2 regions of the Arthrobacter sp. A2-55 genome follow, and region 2 is predicted to be linked to the other one. Evidence: predicted binding sites of a transcription regulator. Region 2 holds the regulator's gene; the other holds the start of a gene.
What was found. The regulator HrcA, encoded in region 2, represses chaperone genes, less so after heat shock. The targets are predictions, from matches to a motif close to TTNGCACTCGNNNNNNNCGAGTGCNAA.
Positions count from the first base shown of each region.

Region 1: groL (chaperonin GroEL) is a predicted target of HrcA. The motif match lies at 2,526-2,552, and genes of this name have one in related genera.

Region 1 covers NZ_JAJLOZ010000033.1:37,759-44,738, forward strand. The annotation lists gene LPN03_RS10900 (ribonuclease HI family protein) at 1-645, opposite strand, end outside; gene groL (chaperonin GroEL) at 735-2,363, opposite strand; gene LPN03_RS10910 (TM2 domain-containing protein) at 2,788-3,240, shown strand; gene LPN03_RS10915 (LytR C-terminal domain-containing protein) at 3,754-4,356, opposite strand; gene LPN03_RS10920 (DUF3263 domain-containing protein) at 4,399-4,668, opposite strand; gene LPN03_RS10925 (uracil-DNA glycosylase) at 4,983-5,648, shown strand; gene LPN03_RS10930 (siderophore-interacting protein) at 5,717-6,571, shown strand; partial or broken gene LPN03_RS10935 (threonine/serine exporter family protein) at 6,602-6,980, opposite strand, start outside.
Region 2 covers NZ_JAJLOZ010000001.1:1,007-10,091, reverse strand. The annotation lists gene lepA (translation elongation factor 4) at 1-1,842, shown strand, start outside; gene hemW (radical SAM family heme chaperone HemW) at 1,839-3,068, shown strand; gene LPN03_RS00035 (DUF4870 domain-containing protein) at 3,249-3,641, opposite strand; gene LPN03_RS00030 (DUF3097 domain-containing protein) at 3,699-4,553, opposite strand; gene hrcA (heat-inducible transcriptional repressor HrcA) at 4,736-5,749, shown strand; gene dnaJ (molecular chaperone DnaJ) at 5,801-6,928, shown strand; gene LPN03_RS00015 (16S rRNA (uracil(1498)-N(3))-methyltransferase) at 6,931-7,719, shown strand; gene LPN03_RS00010 (GerMN domain-containing protein) at 7,734-8,747, opposite strand; partial or broken gene LPN03_RS00005 (PhoH family protein) at 9,072-9,085, shown strand, end outside.

The DNA.
Region 1 (6,980 bases), on a different contig from region 2:
CAGGCCGCCATCCGGGGACGGGGCAAAGGCGGGGTCCGGCTCATCGTCGAGGCTGGAGAATAAATCGAGCTGCGCCACGGCCTCCGCCGGCCCCGCTGCGGGTGCTGCTGCGGCGGTTACAGGGGGAACGTCAGCCTGCACTAAAGCGGGTGCCGGCGCCTGTGGCCCGCCGCTTGCCGCGCCGGGAAAGCCCGGGCCTTCGTCGGGGGCGCGCCTGCCCTGGTACGCCGTGGCCGCATCCCGGGCACGGTCGTCGGCAGCCTCGTTGAGGTCGTGGCCCGCGTGGCCCTTGACCCATTCGAACGTGAAATTGCGGCCCACAATGGCGGCGTCAATCTGCTTGAGCAGGTCCACGTTGAGCACCGGCTTGCCGTCGGACTTCCGCCACCCCTTGCGCTTCCAGCCCGGCATCCACTTGGTCACGCAGTTGATGACGTACTGGCTGTCGCACAGGATGTGCAGCGGCTCCTGCGGGACATGGGCGGTGGAGAGGAAAAGGTCCAGCACTGCCATGAGCTCTCCCATGTTGTTGGTGCCGTGCGGCCAGCCCCCTGCACGCCAGCAGTCGTCGTTCACGTACCAGGCCCAGCCCGCGGGGCCAGGATTTCCCAATGCCGAACCGTCGGCTGCCGCAACAATAGTCATATGTCCATACTTTCAGATGCCACCGATACTTAAACGCCAGGGCGCACCTTCCGAAGTGGAAAGTGCGCCCTGGTGCTGGCAGCTGAGGGCTAGAAGCCGCCCATGCCGCCCATGTCGTCTCCGCCGCCGGCAGCCGGTGCAGCCTTTTCGGGCTTGTCGGCCACTACGGCTTCGGTGGTCAGGAACAGCCCGGCGATGGACGCCGCGTTCTGCAGTGCGGAACGGGTCACCTTTACCGGGTCGTTGACGCCGGCAGCCAGCAGGTCCTCGTACACGCCGGTGGCGGCATTGAGGCCGTGGCCCACGGGCAGGCCGCGAACCTTGTCGACAACCACGCCGGGCTCGAAGCCGGCGTTGAAGGCGATCTGCTTCAGCGGGGCGTCGATGGCAACCTTGACGATGTTGGCACCAGTGGCCTCGTCGCCTTCCAGGTTCAGGCTGTCGAAGGCCTTCACGCCGGCCTGGATCAGGGCAACGCCACCGCCGGGGACGATACCTTCTTCAACGGCAGCCTTCGCGTTGCGGACTGCGTCCTCAATGCGGTGCTTGCGTTCCTTGAGCTCAACTTCGGTTGCCGCGCCGGCCTTGATGACTGCAACGCCGCCGGCCAGCTTGGCCAGGCGCTCCTGCAGCTTCTCGCGGTCGTAGTCGGAATCGGAGTTCTCGATCTCGGCACGGATCTGCGCCACGCGCCCTGCGATGGCGTCGGCTTCGCCGGCACCTTCAACAATGGTGGTCTCGTCCTTGGTGACAACAACCTTGCGGGCCTTGCCCAGCAGGTCAAGGGTGGTGTTCTCCAGCTTGAGGCCGACTTCCTCGGAGATGACCTGGCCACCGGTGAGGATGGCGATGTCAGCGAGCTGTGCCTTGCGGCGGTCGCCAAAGCCGGGGGCCTTGACAGCAACGGACTTGAACAGGCCGCGGATCTTGTTCACGATCAGCGTGGCCAGGGCCTCGCCCTCAACGTCTTCGGCGATGATCAGCAGCGGCTTGTTGGACGCCATGACCTTTTCCAGGACCGCAACCAGGTCCTTGACGTTGGAGATCTTGGAATTGACGATCAGGATGTACGGGTCTTCGAGGACCGTTTCCTGGCGCTCGGTGTCCGTGACGAAGTAAGCGGAAATGTAGCCCTTGTCGAAGCGCATGCCTTCGGTGAGTTCCAGTTCCAGGCCGAAGGTGTTGGACTCCTCGACAGTGATGACGCCTTCCTTGCCAACCTTGTCGAGGGCTTCGGCAATGAGTGCGCCAATTTCGGTGTCGCCGGCGGAGATGGAGGCCGTGGCCGCGATCTCTTCCTTCGTCTCAATCTCCTTGGCGGAGATCAGCAGCTGCTCGATGACGGCTGCAACAGCCTTCTCGATGCCGCGCTTGAGCGAGAGCGGGTCTGCTCCGGCCGCAACGTTGCGCAGGCCTTCCTTGACCAGTGCCTGGGCCAGCACGGTTGCCGTCGTCGTGCCGTCACCGGCGATGTCGTCGGTCTTCTTGGCAACTTCCTTGACCAGCTCGGCGCCGATCTTCTCGTAGGGGTCGTCCAGCTCGATCTCCTTGGCGATGGAAACGCCGTCGTTGGTGATCGTGGGGGCGCCCCACTTCTTTTCGAGAACGACGTTGCGGCCGCGCGGGCCCAAGGTGACCTTGACGGCGTCGGCGAGGATGTTCAGGCCCCGCTCAAGGCCGCGGCGTGCCTCTTCATCGAATGCAATGATCTTGGCCATTTAGGCTTCAGTCCTTTCGGGACAGTCATTTTGGACTCTTGTTCCCCACAGTGGTGCCCGCGACGGACGGACCCGGCACCGGCGATCTATTTCACCCCGGCAGCGGAATCCTCACCACATGAGGAAAGTTATTACCTCCGACGGCGGCTGCCTGGCTAGGAACTAGCAGTCACCACCACAGAGTGCTAAGTCAATAATTAGCACTCGACACCCTAGAGTGCAAGCGCGGATTGTCCCGATGTGCTGACGGCGAACGGAATGCTGCGCCATTTCTGCCACGAACGGCCGCCGCCATCTTGCAAATACTTCCCCGGGCCAACACAACCGGCTAGCGTGGGGCGTGCAGCATCGCATTCCGCACCTGTGACATACGAACTCAATGCACCCGTTCACCAACATCAACGGCACCACTGAAGGAGTCACCATGAGTGAGAACCAAAACCCCGATTTGCCTGCAGAACCAGAGCCCGCGCCGGCTCCCCCATTTCCCGCCCCCGAAGCTCCGGCAGCTTATGCCGATGCACCGCCACCTCCGGTCTACCAGGAACAGCCGTACCAGCAGCCCATGGACCAGGCACCCCCTGCCTACCAGGCCCAGCCGTACCAGCAGCAGGGCTACCCGCAGCAGCCCGGCTTCCAGCAGCCCGGCTATGAGCAAAAGTCAAAGATCGTGGCCGGCATACTGGGCATCCTGTTGGGCAGCCTCGGCATCCACCGCTTTTACCTTGGCTACACGAAGATCGGCATCATCCAGATCGTCGTGACATTTGTGACCATCGGATTCGGCGGCATCTGGGGCTTTATCGAAGGCATCATGATCCTTGTCGGCGCAGATCCCTTCAAGCGCGACGCAAACGGTGTACCGCTGAAGGATTGAATTCACGGGCGCAATCGCATGACGACAGCGCAGATATGGCGGGCGAACCATCAGTTCGCCCGCCATATCTGTGCTGTCGGCGGTAAAAGGTGAACGCGGGGTGCCGCGCAGTGAGGCCGAACCCCGCCGAACCAGGGGCAAGCCATGAGAACGGTGGGTCCCCGGGCAGATTTCTAAACTGCGGGGCGAACCCGCGAACGCACCGACAAGATACCCCGGCACCGCGGAGTGGCCCCGTTATCGGCGAGCAGAGCCCAGCTTGCGGCGGTTTGGCCCCGTTATCGGCGAGCAGGGCTTGGCTTGCGGCTGCTTTCCCCCGCCGTCGCCACATGCCAACTACGCGAAGGGGCTTCGTCTTCCCCACGTGGCCGCAAGCGCAACGTGGCCGCAAGCGAAGGGCGGGGACCCGGCGTCGTGCACTCAGCCTGGACGGAACGCTCGGGACTCCCGGCGCCAAACCCGTCCTGAATCCAGCGTACAAATCGGCGGACCCCAACCCGGCCCAGTTGCGGGCTACTGGGCGCCGGGGCCCAGGATTACAGCCAGGGGCGTCCCGATTTCGGCGCTGTCCAGCAGGGTGGGGATGTTCAGGAGCTTGCCCAATTCCTCGGCGTTCGCCTTCTGGGCCACGCCGTTGTAGACAATGGACGACGCCCCCTGCGGCCGGCCCGCCCAGTTGGCCGCCTGCGACACGGTCCAGCCGTCCGTCATGACTATTCCGGAATACTTGGCCGCCAGCCCGCCGATGCCCGTGGCGTTGTAGATCGCAACGGGGGTGGCCTTGTTCAGGACCGAGTCGGGCGTTGGCGTGGGGGTCGGTGTCGGCGTTTCCGCGGCAGCCGTGGTGTGGGGGGCGGCGCTGGAGGGCAGCGGGCTGGGCGTGGTGGCCTTGGCGGAGGTCGACGACACGGCCGCGGGAGGATTGGTCACGGCGTGGTTGCCGCTCAGCTTGGGCACAATCAGGAACGCCAGCAGGCCAATGCACAGGGCTGCCACACCGAAGGTCATGAGCGGCATCAGGCTCCGGGGCGGCGCCTCAAGGGAGGCACGGTGGACGCCATGACGGGCCGAGTTCTCCAGGACACGGTCAAATTCATCCCGCGGGTAATTGCTCATAGTGCAGTGCTGTCCTTGTGGGTGAGGCAGTAAGGGCGTGCGTCAGTTGCCCAGCCGGCGCGCGGTCCGGGCCTTTTGTCGCGACGTACGTAGTCTACGCAACCGCTTGACCAGCATGGGGTCATGGGCCAGGGCGGCCTCCGTGTCGATCAGCGCATTGAGGATTTGGTAGTAGTGTGTCGCGGACAGGTCGAACAAGTCGCGGATGGCCTGCTCCTTGGCCCCGGCGTACTTCCACCACTGCCGTTCCAGTGCCAGCATTTGCGTGTCCCGCTCGGTCAGCCCGTGCTCCCGGCCCGCATCCGGCACCATGTTTCCGCCGTGTGCAGGTGGCAGGGGTTCAGCTGCTTGCGTCACAACACGCTCTCTTTCCTGTCCACACGGCCGCGCCCGGCAGGCACCGCTCCTTCTACCATGATAATGGCGAATCACACGAGTGTCATTTGGGAGGTTGTGGACAGGCAGGCAGCGGGCCGCGCCTGTGGAGGGATGAAGCCTGCACGGCAGGGGGCGAGAATGGAACCATGGATTCCCTGCCTGCACTGTTCGAACTGCCCGAACCCGCTTCCCCCGCCGGTTGGGACGGCGCCCAGCTGCAGGCCCTGGAAACCCTGGCGTCCCATCCCATGGCGCTCATGGCCCCGGACTGGGCGGAGGCCCTTGCGCCCCAGGAGGACACGCTGCGCGGCCTCGGCACCATGCTGCGCCGGGAGTACGACGCCGGTGCCTCCTTCCTGCCGCCGCCCACCGGTGTGCTGCGTGCTTTGGGAGCACCCCTTTCAGGGGTCAAGGTGCTGATAGTTGGCCAGGACCCGTACCCCACGCCGGGCCACTCCGTGGGCCTGGCCTTTGCCGTGGACAAGGCCACGCGCCCCCTGCCGCGCAGCCTGAACAACATTTACAAGGAGCTCCAGGCGGATCTGGGCATCCCGCCGGCCGCCCATGGCGACCTGAGCGCCTGGGCCGGGCAGGGCGTCCTCCTGCTGAACCGGGTGCTCACGGTGGCGCCGGGAGCGGCGGGTTCGCACCGCCGTCGTGGGTGGGAAAAGGTCACCGAGGCCGTGATCCGGACGCTGGCGGCCCGGGACCGGCCCCTGGTCAGCGTGCTGTGGGGCCGCGACGCGCAAAAACTGGCGCCGCTGCTGGGCGGCACGGCCATCATTGAATCGGCACACCCCAGCCCGTTGTCGGCGTCCAGGGGCTTCTTCGGCTCGCGCCCGTTCAGCCGCATCAACGATTCACTGCGCGCGCAGGGCGCCTCCCCCATCGACTGGGCGCTGCCGGCGGCCTGAGCGGCGGCTGATATTCTTAGGCCCATCTCACGCGGCCGCGCGGCGGCACCAACCCCCAGGAGTATTTTGTGAATCCCGCTGGCACCAGCCCGGAACCGTTTGTTGCCCCCGCCGTCAAGCCCCGCACGCAGGTGTCCCTGGCCGTGGTCCGCACCGAACGGCTCAGCCCCCACATGGTGCGCGTGGTGGCCGGCGGGCCCGGGCTGGCGGCGTTTGTGCCCAAGGATGCCACGGACATGTACGTCAAGATCCACTTCTTGCAGCCGGGCGTGGAATACGCGGAGCCGGTGGACGTGTTTGCCCTGCGTGAGTTCATGCCGCGCGAGCAGTGGCCGGCCACGCGCACGTACACCGTCCGCTGGGTGGACCTGGCAGCGCAGGAAATCGCCATTGACTTTGTGGTCCACGGCGACTCCGGGCTGGCCGGGCCGTGGGCCGCGGCAGCAGCCCCCGGGGACAGGATCATCTTTTCCGGGCCCGGCGGCGCCTACCGGCCCAATCCGGATGCCGACTGGTACCTTTTCGCCGGGGATGAGGCCGCCCTGCCGGCCATCGCGGCCGCCCTCGAGGCCCTGCCCGCCGGGGCCTCCGGGCTGGCCTACCTTGAGGTGGACACCGCGGCGGACATCCAGCCAATTGACGCGCCCGACGGCGTCGACGTCACCTGGCTGTTCCGCGAAGGCGCCACCCCGGGCCGGTGCACGGCACTGGTCGACGCCGTGGCCTCGGGGACATGGCCGGCCGGGCGCGTGGATGCCTTCATCCACGGCGAACGGGAGTACATGAAGCAGCTGCGTGACGTCCTGTTCAAGCAGCGCGGACTGGACCGCTCCCAGGTCTCCCTGTCCGGCTACTGGGCCTACGGGCGCACGGAGGACTACTTCCAGGCCGAAAAGAAGCAGCCCATCGGCCAGATCCTCTAACTACCGCCGGCGGTTGCGGCGCCAGCGGTTCTACCGCCGGCGGTTGCGGCGCCTGTCCTTCTGGCCGTTGGAGCGGGTCAGCGGGCGGGCCATGTTGTCGCCCAGGACCACGCCGGCCGCGACGGCCAGGATCACCACCAGGGCGTTGAAGATGCCGACGGCGCCCGTCACGGAGTCGTTGGGCGTGAGGGTCATGACAAACATGGCCCGGAAAATGGAAAGCCCCACCAGCAGGAAAATGATGGACGGAACGGCCACCACCAGCTGCGGGGCGCCCAGGCGGAGGGCGATGACCCGGGCCAGGATGCCCACCACAATGGCTGCCAGCGCGGGCGCAAACCGTGCGCCGAGGCCAAATTCCATGCCGTAGTAGTAGGCCAGGTAGCCCGCCAGCGCCACCGCCGTGGTG
Region 2 (9,085 bases):
CGCACTGCCCCGGTGCCCGCCGCGACCGATCCGGCGATCATCAGGAACTTCTGCATCATCGCGCACATCGACCACGGGAAATCCACCCTGGCCGACCGGATGCTCCAGCTTACGGGCGTGGTCCAGCAGCGTGACATGAAGGCGCAATACCTGGACCGCATGGACATTGAACGTGAGCGCGGCATCACCATCAAGTCCCAGGCGGTGCGCATCCCGTGGGAAGTGGACGGCACCGCGTACTGCCTGAACATGATCGACACCCCGGGACACGTCGACTTCACCTATGAAGTCTCCCGGTCGCTGGCGGCCTGTGAAGGCGCCATCCTGCTGGTTGACGCCGCCCAGGGCATCGAGGCGCAGACCCTCGCCAACCTTTACCTGGCCATGGAAAACAACCTGACCATCATCCCGGTGCTGAACAAGATTGACCTCCCGGCGGCCCAGCCAGAGAAGTACGCACTGGAGCTGGCAAACCTCATTGGCGGCAAGCCGGAGGACGTGCTGCAGGTTTCCGGCAAGACGGGCATGGGCGTTGAGGCGCTGCTGGACCAGATTGTCCGCGAGCTGCCGCCGCCTGTCGGCGACGCCAACGGACCGGCCCGGGCCATGATCTTCGACTCCGTCTATGACACCTACCGCGGCGTGGTCACCTACGTCCGCGTGATTGACGGCAGCCTGAGCCCCCGCGAAAAAATCCAGATGATGTCCACGCGGGCCACCCACGAACTCCTTGAAATCGGCGTCAGTTCCCCTGAGCCCACCCCTTCCAAGGGGCTCGGCGTGGGCGAGGTCGGCTACCTCATCACCGGCGTGAAGGACGTGCGCCAGTCCAAGGTGGGGGACACCGTCACCACGTTCAACAAGCCGGCCACAGAGTCGCTGGGCGGCTACCAGGATGCCAAGCCCATGGTGTTCTCCGGCCTGTACCCCATGGACGGCACTGACTACCCGGTGCTGCGTGACGCCCTCGAAAAGCTCATGCTCAACGATGCCGCGCTCATTTACGAGCCTGAAACGTCAGCAGCCCTCGGGTTCGGATTCCGCGTCGGCTTCCTGGGCCTGCTGCACCTGGAAATCACCCGGGAGCGACTGGAGCGTGAACACAACCTGGACCTGATTTCCACGGCGCCCAATGTGGAGTACCAGGTGACGCTGGAGGACAAGAAGGTCATCCACGTCACGAACCCCAGCGAGTACCCGTCAGGGAAGATCGCCGAGGTTCGCGAGCCCATGGTGGCGGCGACCATCCTGGCCCCGAATGAGTTTGTCGGCGCCATCATGGAGCTGTGCCAGAGCCGCCGCGGCATCCTCGGCGGCATGGACTACCTTTCGGAGGACAGGGTGGAGATCCGCTACCGCCTGCCGCTGGCCGAGATCGTGTTCGACTTCTTCGACATCCTCAAATCCAAGACGCGCGGCTATGGATCCCTTGACTGGAAGGCCGACGGCGACCAGGTCGCGGACCTTGTCAAGGTCGACATCCTGCTCCAGGGTGAGCAGGTTGATGCGTTCAGCGCCATCACACACCGCGACAAGGCCTACGCCTACGGCGTCATGATGACCGGCAAGCTGCGCGAACTCATTCCCCGCCAGCAGTTCGAGGTGCCCATCCAGGCCGCCATCGGTGCACGCATCATTGCCCGTGAAAGCATCCGCGCCATCCGCAAGGACGTCCTTGCCAAGTGCTACGGCGGCGACATCTCCCGCAAGCGCAAGCTGCTGGAAAAGCAGAAGGAAGGCAAGAAGCGCATGAAGATGGTGGGCCGCGTGGAGGTTCCCCAGGAGGCGTTCATTGCCGCCCTGACCACCGGCGAATCCTCGAAGGACAAGTCCAAGAAGTGACACCCAGTGCACTGCCCTTGGGCGATCCGGCCCCGGCCGACGGCATCCTGCCCGCGCAGGCTGCCGTCGGCGCGGCTGGGCGCAAGTTCAGCCTTTACGCGCACATCCCGTTTTGCGCCGTGCGCTGCGGCTACTGCGACTTCAACACCTACACCGCCACGGAGCTGGGCGGGGGCGCCTCCCAGGATGCCTACGCCCAAACGGCCGTGCGCGAGGTCGAATTTGCCGCCCGCGCGCTGGCCGCATCCGGCCTGCCGGAACGCAAACTCAGCACGGTGTTCTTCGGCGGCGGCACGCCCACCCTGCTCGCACCAGGCGACCTGACTGCGATCCTGGGCGCCGCCGTCGAGCACTGGGGCCTGGAGGAAGGCGCCGAGGTCACGACGGAGGCCAACCCGGACTCGGTCACCCGGGAGTCCCTGCAGGAGCTGGCCCGCGGAGGGTTCACGCGCGTGTCCTTCGGCATGCAGTCCGCCGTGCCCCATGTCCTGAAGGTCCTGGACCGCACCCACAGCCCGGAGCGCGTGCCGCAGGCCGTGGAGTGGGCGCGCGAGGCCGGGCTGCAGGTGAGCCTGGACCTGATCTATGGCACTCCCGGGGAGTCCATGGCTGACTGGGAGACGTCCATGCGGACGGCGCTTTCCTATGGGCCGGACCATGTTTCCGCGTACTCCCTGATCGTGGAGGAGGGCACCAAGCTCGCTGCGCAGATCCGCCGCGGCCAGGTCCCCAACATCGACGACGACGACCACGCGGCCAAGTACGAACTTGCCGATGCCCTGTTCCAGGAAGCGGGCCTGTCCTGGTATGAGGTCAGCAATTGGGCACGGACGCCGGATGACGCCTGCCGGCACAACCTTGCCTACTGGCGCGGCGATGACTGGTGGGGGATCGGCCCCGGCGCGCACTCGCACGTGGGCGGCGTTCGCTGGTGGAACGTCAAGCACCCCACCGCCTACGCCAACCGGCTGGAGAATGGCGAATCGCCGGCGGCCGGGCGGGAAACCCTCGACGGCGCCACCCGGGCCATGGAGCGCATCATGCTGACCTCCAGGTTGTCAGAGGGCCTGCCCCTGGACACGCTTGGCCCCGCCGCACGCAAGGCCGTGGCCGGGCTCATTGCGGGCGAACTGGTGGACCCGGCCAAGGCCTTCCACGGCACCCTGGTGCTGACCCTCAAGGGGCGCCTCCTCGGCGACGCAGTAACGCGGGCCCTCCTGGACTGACGGGGCGGGTTCTGATCCGGTATCGGCGCCGGAGCCGGCATTTTTTGTAGGCGAGGTAAAGGTAGAGAAATGGCCGCCCGCGGCCGACGCGTCGGATAGTCGCCGGAAAAATGGCGGGCCGGCGCCACCCGCTTCGGCTCCGGCGCCTGCACTCAATCCCGGGCGGGCGGCCGCTCCGAACTACTTGACCAGGCGCAGGTTCCAGCGGTAGCGGTAGGGGTTGCCCTTGTTGACCTGGACGGCGGCAATGACGGACCACACCGTGAGGAACACCCAGATGAGCAGCGCCAGCAGTGAAAACGGCGTGCCGGCACCGGGGTTGATGATGTTCACGATGAAGGCAAGCAGGTTCAGCACCAGTGCCACCACGGTGGGCGGCAGGGTGAAGTTGAGGGCCTCACGGGATTCCTGGGCGGTAAACGGGCCGCGCCCGGCCATGAATTTGTATATCAGGGCGGAGGGAATGCAGCCCAGGATGCCGCCGCAGTGGGACAGGAACGCCCACTGCTTGTCTTCTGTGGGCGTGAGTGGGGGCTTGGCCGGGACGTTGAATTGGTTCGCCGGATTGCTCACGTGGAATTGCCTCTCAAAAAAGCCGATGGTTCCATGCCGGGAAGAATGCCGGCGCCACTACAAGGATACGGGTGCCGTGAGGAAGTCAATGACTTCTTCGACGCGTCCCAACAGGGACGGTTCAAGGTCGGAGTAGCTGTGGACCCGGGACAGGAGCCGCTGCCAGCCCAGTCCAATGTCCTCGGCTGTGGTGTGTGGCCAGCCAAACGCCTGCAGGATGCCCAGTTTCCATTCCATGGACCGCGGAATCACGGGCCAGGCGGGGATGCCGAGGGTGGCGGGCTTGATGGCCTGCCAGACATCCACATAGGGATGGCCCACCACCAGCACATTCTTTTTCGCTGCGGGCGATCGCATGAGATTCGCCACAATCCTGGATTCCTTGGAGTTTGGCACCAGGTGGTCCACCAGCACCCCGAGGCGCCGGTTGGGTCCGGGGGCAAAATCCTCGACGGCGGCCGCCAACTCGTCGATGCCGCGGAGGGGTTCGACAACGATGCCCTCAACACGCAGGTCGTCGCCCCACACCTTTTCCACTAGTTCGGCGTCGTGCTTGCCCTCCACCCAGATCCGGCTGGCCTTCGCTGTCCGGGCGCGGAGCCCTTCCACCTTGACGGAGCCGGAGGCCGTGCGGGCCGGCTTCCTGGGAGCGGCGGCGACAACGGGCGCCACCAGCTCGACGGGCTCGCCCTCAACCAGGAAGCCGAACCCTAGGGGGAAGGCCCTGACCTTTTCCCTGCGGTCGGCCAGCTCCATGATGTGCATGCCGCCGGACTTTTCAATCCGCACCACGGCGCCCACCCATCCCGTCTGCACGTCCTCCACCACGAGACCGCGGGTGGCTTCAACCTTGCGGAGGGTGCGGGCCGCGGGCCTGGCGAGTTCCGCCGGGCCCCAGTTGTTGTACTCCACGATGGTGCTTTCCCCTGCCGTCTTCGCTGCCGCGGCGTGCGGCGGCGTGTTGAAAACCCCATGCTAGCGCGCGGCCGCGGGCGCCGGGCGGTGCCATGCCGGGAACCGGGGGCCGGAAAGTATTAGACTTGGCACTTGAATGGGTAGAGTGCCAATTCAGGGCCGTGATGGAGGTGACGGGAATGAGCGAACCACGCAAGCTTGAAGTGTTGCGGGCAATTGTGGAGGACTATGTTCATTCGCGCGAGCCGGTGGGCTCCAAGGCCCTTGTGGAACGCCACCGCCTGGGCGTTTCCAGCGCCACCATCCGCAATGACATGGCCGCGCTGGAAGAGGAGGGGCTCATTGTTGCCCCCCACACCAGTTCGGGCCGAATCCCCACGGACAAGGGGTACCGGCTGTTCGTGGACCAGATTTCCTCGGTCAAGCCGCTGTCGGCCGCCGAACGGCGGGCCATTGCCGTCTTGCTTGACGGTTCAACGGACCTCGACGACGTGCTGGAGCGCACCGTGCGCACGCTGGCCCAGCTGACCAACCAGGTGGCGCTTGTCCAGTACCCGCGTTCGGCCAAGACCACAGTGCGCCACATTGAATTTGTGTCGCTGGGCCCCCGCCAGGTGCTGCTGGTGCTGATTCTTGCCTCGGGCAAGGTGGAGCAGTCGGTGATCGACGTCGGAGTCCCGGTGGGGGAGACCATGCTGGCCGGCCTGCGCCAGGCGTTCCTGGCCGGGGTGCACGGCGTGTCCGTGGGCAACCTTTCCGCCGCCTTGGGGCTGGTGCCCGCCACGGTGCCGGTTGAAGAGCAGGACGTGGCGGCCAAGCTGGCCCATGGACTGGCGCAACTGGCCCAGGCTGCCCGCGAGGACCGCATCGTGCTCGCCGGCACCGCCAACCTGGCCCGCTCCAATGGTGATTTCCCGCTGAGCATAGGCCCCGTCCTGGATGCCCTGGAGGAGCAGGTGGTGCTGCTGCGGCTCCTGGAACAAATGGCGCAGGATTCCCTCGGCATGGCCGTGAGCATAGGCCGTGAAAACACCCACACCTCACTCGCGGAAGCCTCCGTGGTGGCCACCAGCTACGGCGCGGGCGAAAACGCCAAGCTGGGCGTGGTGGGGCCCACCCGCATGGATTACCCCAACACCATGTCCAGTGTCCGGGCCGTGGCCCGGTACCTGTCACGAATTTTGGCCGGCTGACCGGCCTCCCAAACTGACCTCGAACTAGCCACACGTAAAGAGAGCAAGACTTTGACCAACCATTACGACGCACTGGGTGTCTCACGCGACGCAACCGCCGAAGAAATCAAGAAGTCCTACCGCAAGCTGGCGCGCAAGCTGCACCCCGACGTCAACGACGCCCCTGACGCACAGGACCGCTTCAAGGCCGTCACCCACGCCTACGAGGTGCTCTCGGACCCGCAGAAGCGCCGCGCCTACGACACCACGGGCAACGAAAACGGCCACGACTCCGGCGCTGGCAATTTTGACGGCCAGGGCTTCGCCTTCCAGGACATCTTTGAAACCTTCTTCGGCGGTGGCGGTGGACAGGGCCACGGGCCTGCATCACGCACCCGCCGCGGACAGGACGCGCTCATCAGCGTGCGCGTGGAACTGCGCGAGGCAGTGTTTGGCGTCAACAAGAAACTTGAAATCGACACCGCCGTGCTGTGCACCACCTGCGAGGGCAGCTGCTGCCGCCCGGGCACCCACCCCATCACGTGTGATGTCTGCCATGGCAGCGGGCAGATCCAGCGTCCCATGCGTTCCATCCTGGGCAATGTCATGACGCTGGCCACCTGCAATTCCTGCCAGGGCTTCGGCACCCGCATCGAGGATCCCTGCAACGAGTGCATGGGGGAGGGCCGCGTGCGCAACCGCCGCAGCCTCACCATCAAGGTCCCGGCCGGCGTCTCCACCGGCACCCGCATCCAGCTTGCCGGCCAGGGCGAGGCCGGCCCCGCGGGCGGACCCGCCGGGGACCTGTACGTGGAGATGAAGGTCAACAACGATCCGGCGTTCCTGCGAGAGGGCGACGACCTCCACGCCACCCTCAGCGTGCCCATGACCGCGGCCGCGCTGGGCACCGAACTGACATTGGAGACCTTCGACGGCGAGCAGCCCATCAGCATCAAGCCGGGCACGCAGGCAGGCGAGGTGATCAACCTGCGCAACCTCGGGGTGACGCACCTGCGCGGGTACGGCCGAGGCAACCTCATGGTCCACGTCCATGTCGAAACCCCCACCAAGCCGGATGCCGCCCAGGAAGAACTGCTCAAGCAGCTGGCCGCCCTGCGCGGGGAAACGTTCACCGAAGGAAAGCTGGTCAACAGCGGCGGCATGTTTGCCAAGCTCCGCGACAAGCTCGGCAACCTCTAGCCGTGAGCAACCCCGTCTTCTACGCCACGCCGGAGGAACTCGCGCCACTTGCCGCCGGCGGAACGTTCACCTTGGGCGGGGCGGAGGGCCGCCACGCCGCCACCGTCAAGCGCCTCACCCCGGGTGAGCCTGTGGACCTGTGCGACGGCGCAGGGTTGCGGCTGGTCTGCACCGTCACGGCTGCTGCCGGGGACCAGTTGGGGGTGCGGGTTGAGCACGTGCTCCCAACCCCCCGGGAACCGTTTGAGCTGGTGCTGGTACAGGCCCTGGCCAAGGCTGACCGGGACGAACTCGCCATTGAAACGGCCACGGAGTTGGGTGTGGACGGCGTCGTCCCCTGGCAGGCCGAGAGGTCCATTGTCCGCTGGAAGATGGACAAGGCCGTCAAGGGCCCTGCCAAATGGCGCAATGTGGTGGCCACGGCCGCGAAGCAGGCCCGGCGCTCGCGCATCCCCTGGGTTGGCGAACTGGTGGGCACGGCAGGGCTGGTGGAGCTGATTGCTTCGGCCGGGCTTGCCTTGGTTCTCCACGAGGATGCTGTGGACTCCGTGCCAGGGTTGGTCCGTGCCTGGCGGGCGGCCCGCGGTCCGGACGGTGGGCCGGACAGTGGCGGCGAAACAGGCAGGATCGTAATGGTTGTGGGGCCCGAGGGCGGCATGAGTGCCGCCGAGGTCCGCATGTTCATTGACGCCGGAGCGCGCACGGCCCTGCTGGGCACGCATGTCCTGAGGTCGTCCACGGCCGGGCCGGCCGCCGTCGTGCTGCTGAGCCAGGAACTGGGCCGCTGGTAGATCTTGCCGGCGGCTCAGTGCCCCGTCAGCGTCACGACCTTGGTGTCCACGCCCGCCCGGCCGTTGGGGGCCTTGGGGTCCGCGATGAACACTGAGAGTTCGTAGCTTCCCAGCGGGGGAACCACATTGAAGTTGAACGTTCCCAGCTTGTCGGGCCCCTGCGGGATGGCCACCGTGCCCGTGAGCACTGGCCCGGACGCCTTGCCGTCCACCATGGGGGCCAGGGCCCAGCCAAGCGTCCCGGACGGGGACATGGCCTGCCCTGACACCTTGAGGGGGAGCGTTTTGAAGGTGGCACCGTTGCCGGGGTCAACGATCCACACGGGCGCCACAAAACCCGCATCGCGCGTCAACGGTTTTGTCAGCGGGACGTGGCCGAACGCCTGGTAGCCGGTGTGCCCGTCCACCAGCACGGAGACCTGGACGGTGGCGGCAGGGTCGATCAGTCCAGCCATGGATGCGGCTGCCGTGGCCGTGTACACCAGCTGGGCAATGGAGCGCTGGGCAATCCCGGTGTCCACTTTCTGCGCGAAAGCGTCCGAGGACACGTCCACCGTGATGACATTCTTGGCCGAGATCGAGGCGCCAATCCGCGATGGCTTGTCCCAAACCGAAAAATAGTCCGGGTCCTTGGGCTTGGTCGTCATCATGGCCCGAAGCGCGGCAACAATCGGATCGTCGGTGCCGGGCGTTGGCTGGAACTCGCGGTACAAATAGACGGCGTCGTTGCTGTGCCCCAGCCAATACACGGGGCTGGTTTGGGTGGTGGTGGGGGTTTCCAGGGGTGCGCTGGTGGTCAGTCCCGTTGCCGAGCTGCCGGCCGTGGAGGGCATCACGGCGTCCTTGGGGCTCACGGTCCCCGCCGTGCAGCCCGTGGCTGCCAGTGCGGCGCCCAATGCAAGGGCCGCCCAGGCCGCGTGGTGTCGCACCGCGTGGCGGTTGCGCGGCGCCGTCCTCCGGGAAGCACGCTGAAACTGCTCCACGGGCTCGCCGGACGGCGCGTGTGGACGGGGCAGAAGGTCAGGCATGCGGGTAACTGGCTCGCTTAAAATAGAAGTCATGAATGAGGGTCAGGATATGTTCCGGGAATGGCCGGACCACGTTCCGGGCGCCCCCCTGGCTCCGATCCTCCAAATAGCTTGGCACATGAAAGGCAGGGTTTGCCCGGGAACGGCAACTTCACAGTGAACTGAAACCGTATCGAGACACTTTGGGTGCTTACCGGGGCGGGCCTGCAAGGGCAGAACGGGGGTGCCGTGCACTAAGATTAAACGCAGCAATAGTTGAACAGTGCAGCCGGCAAGCCGCCGGTCCTACGAAGGAGCGATTGAAGGCCCGGGACGGCCGAACATATGCCAGAAACTAC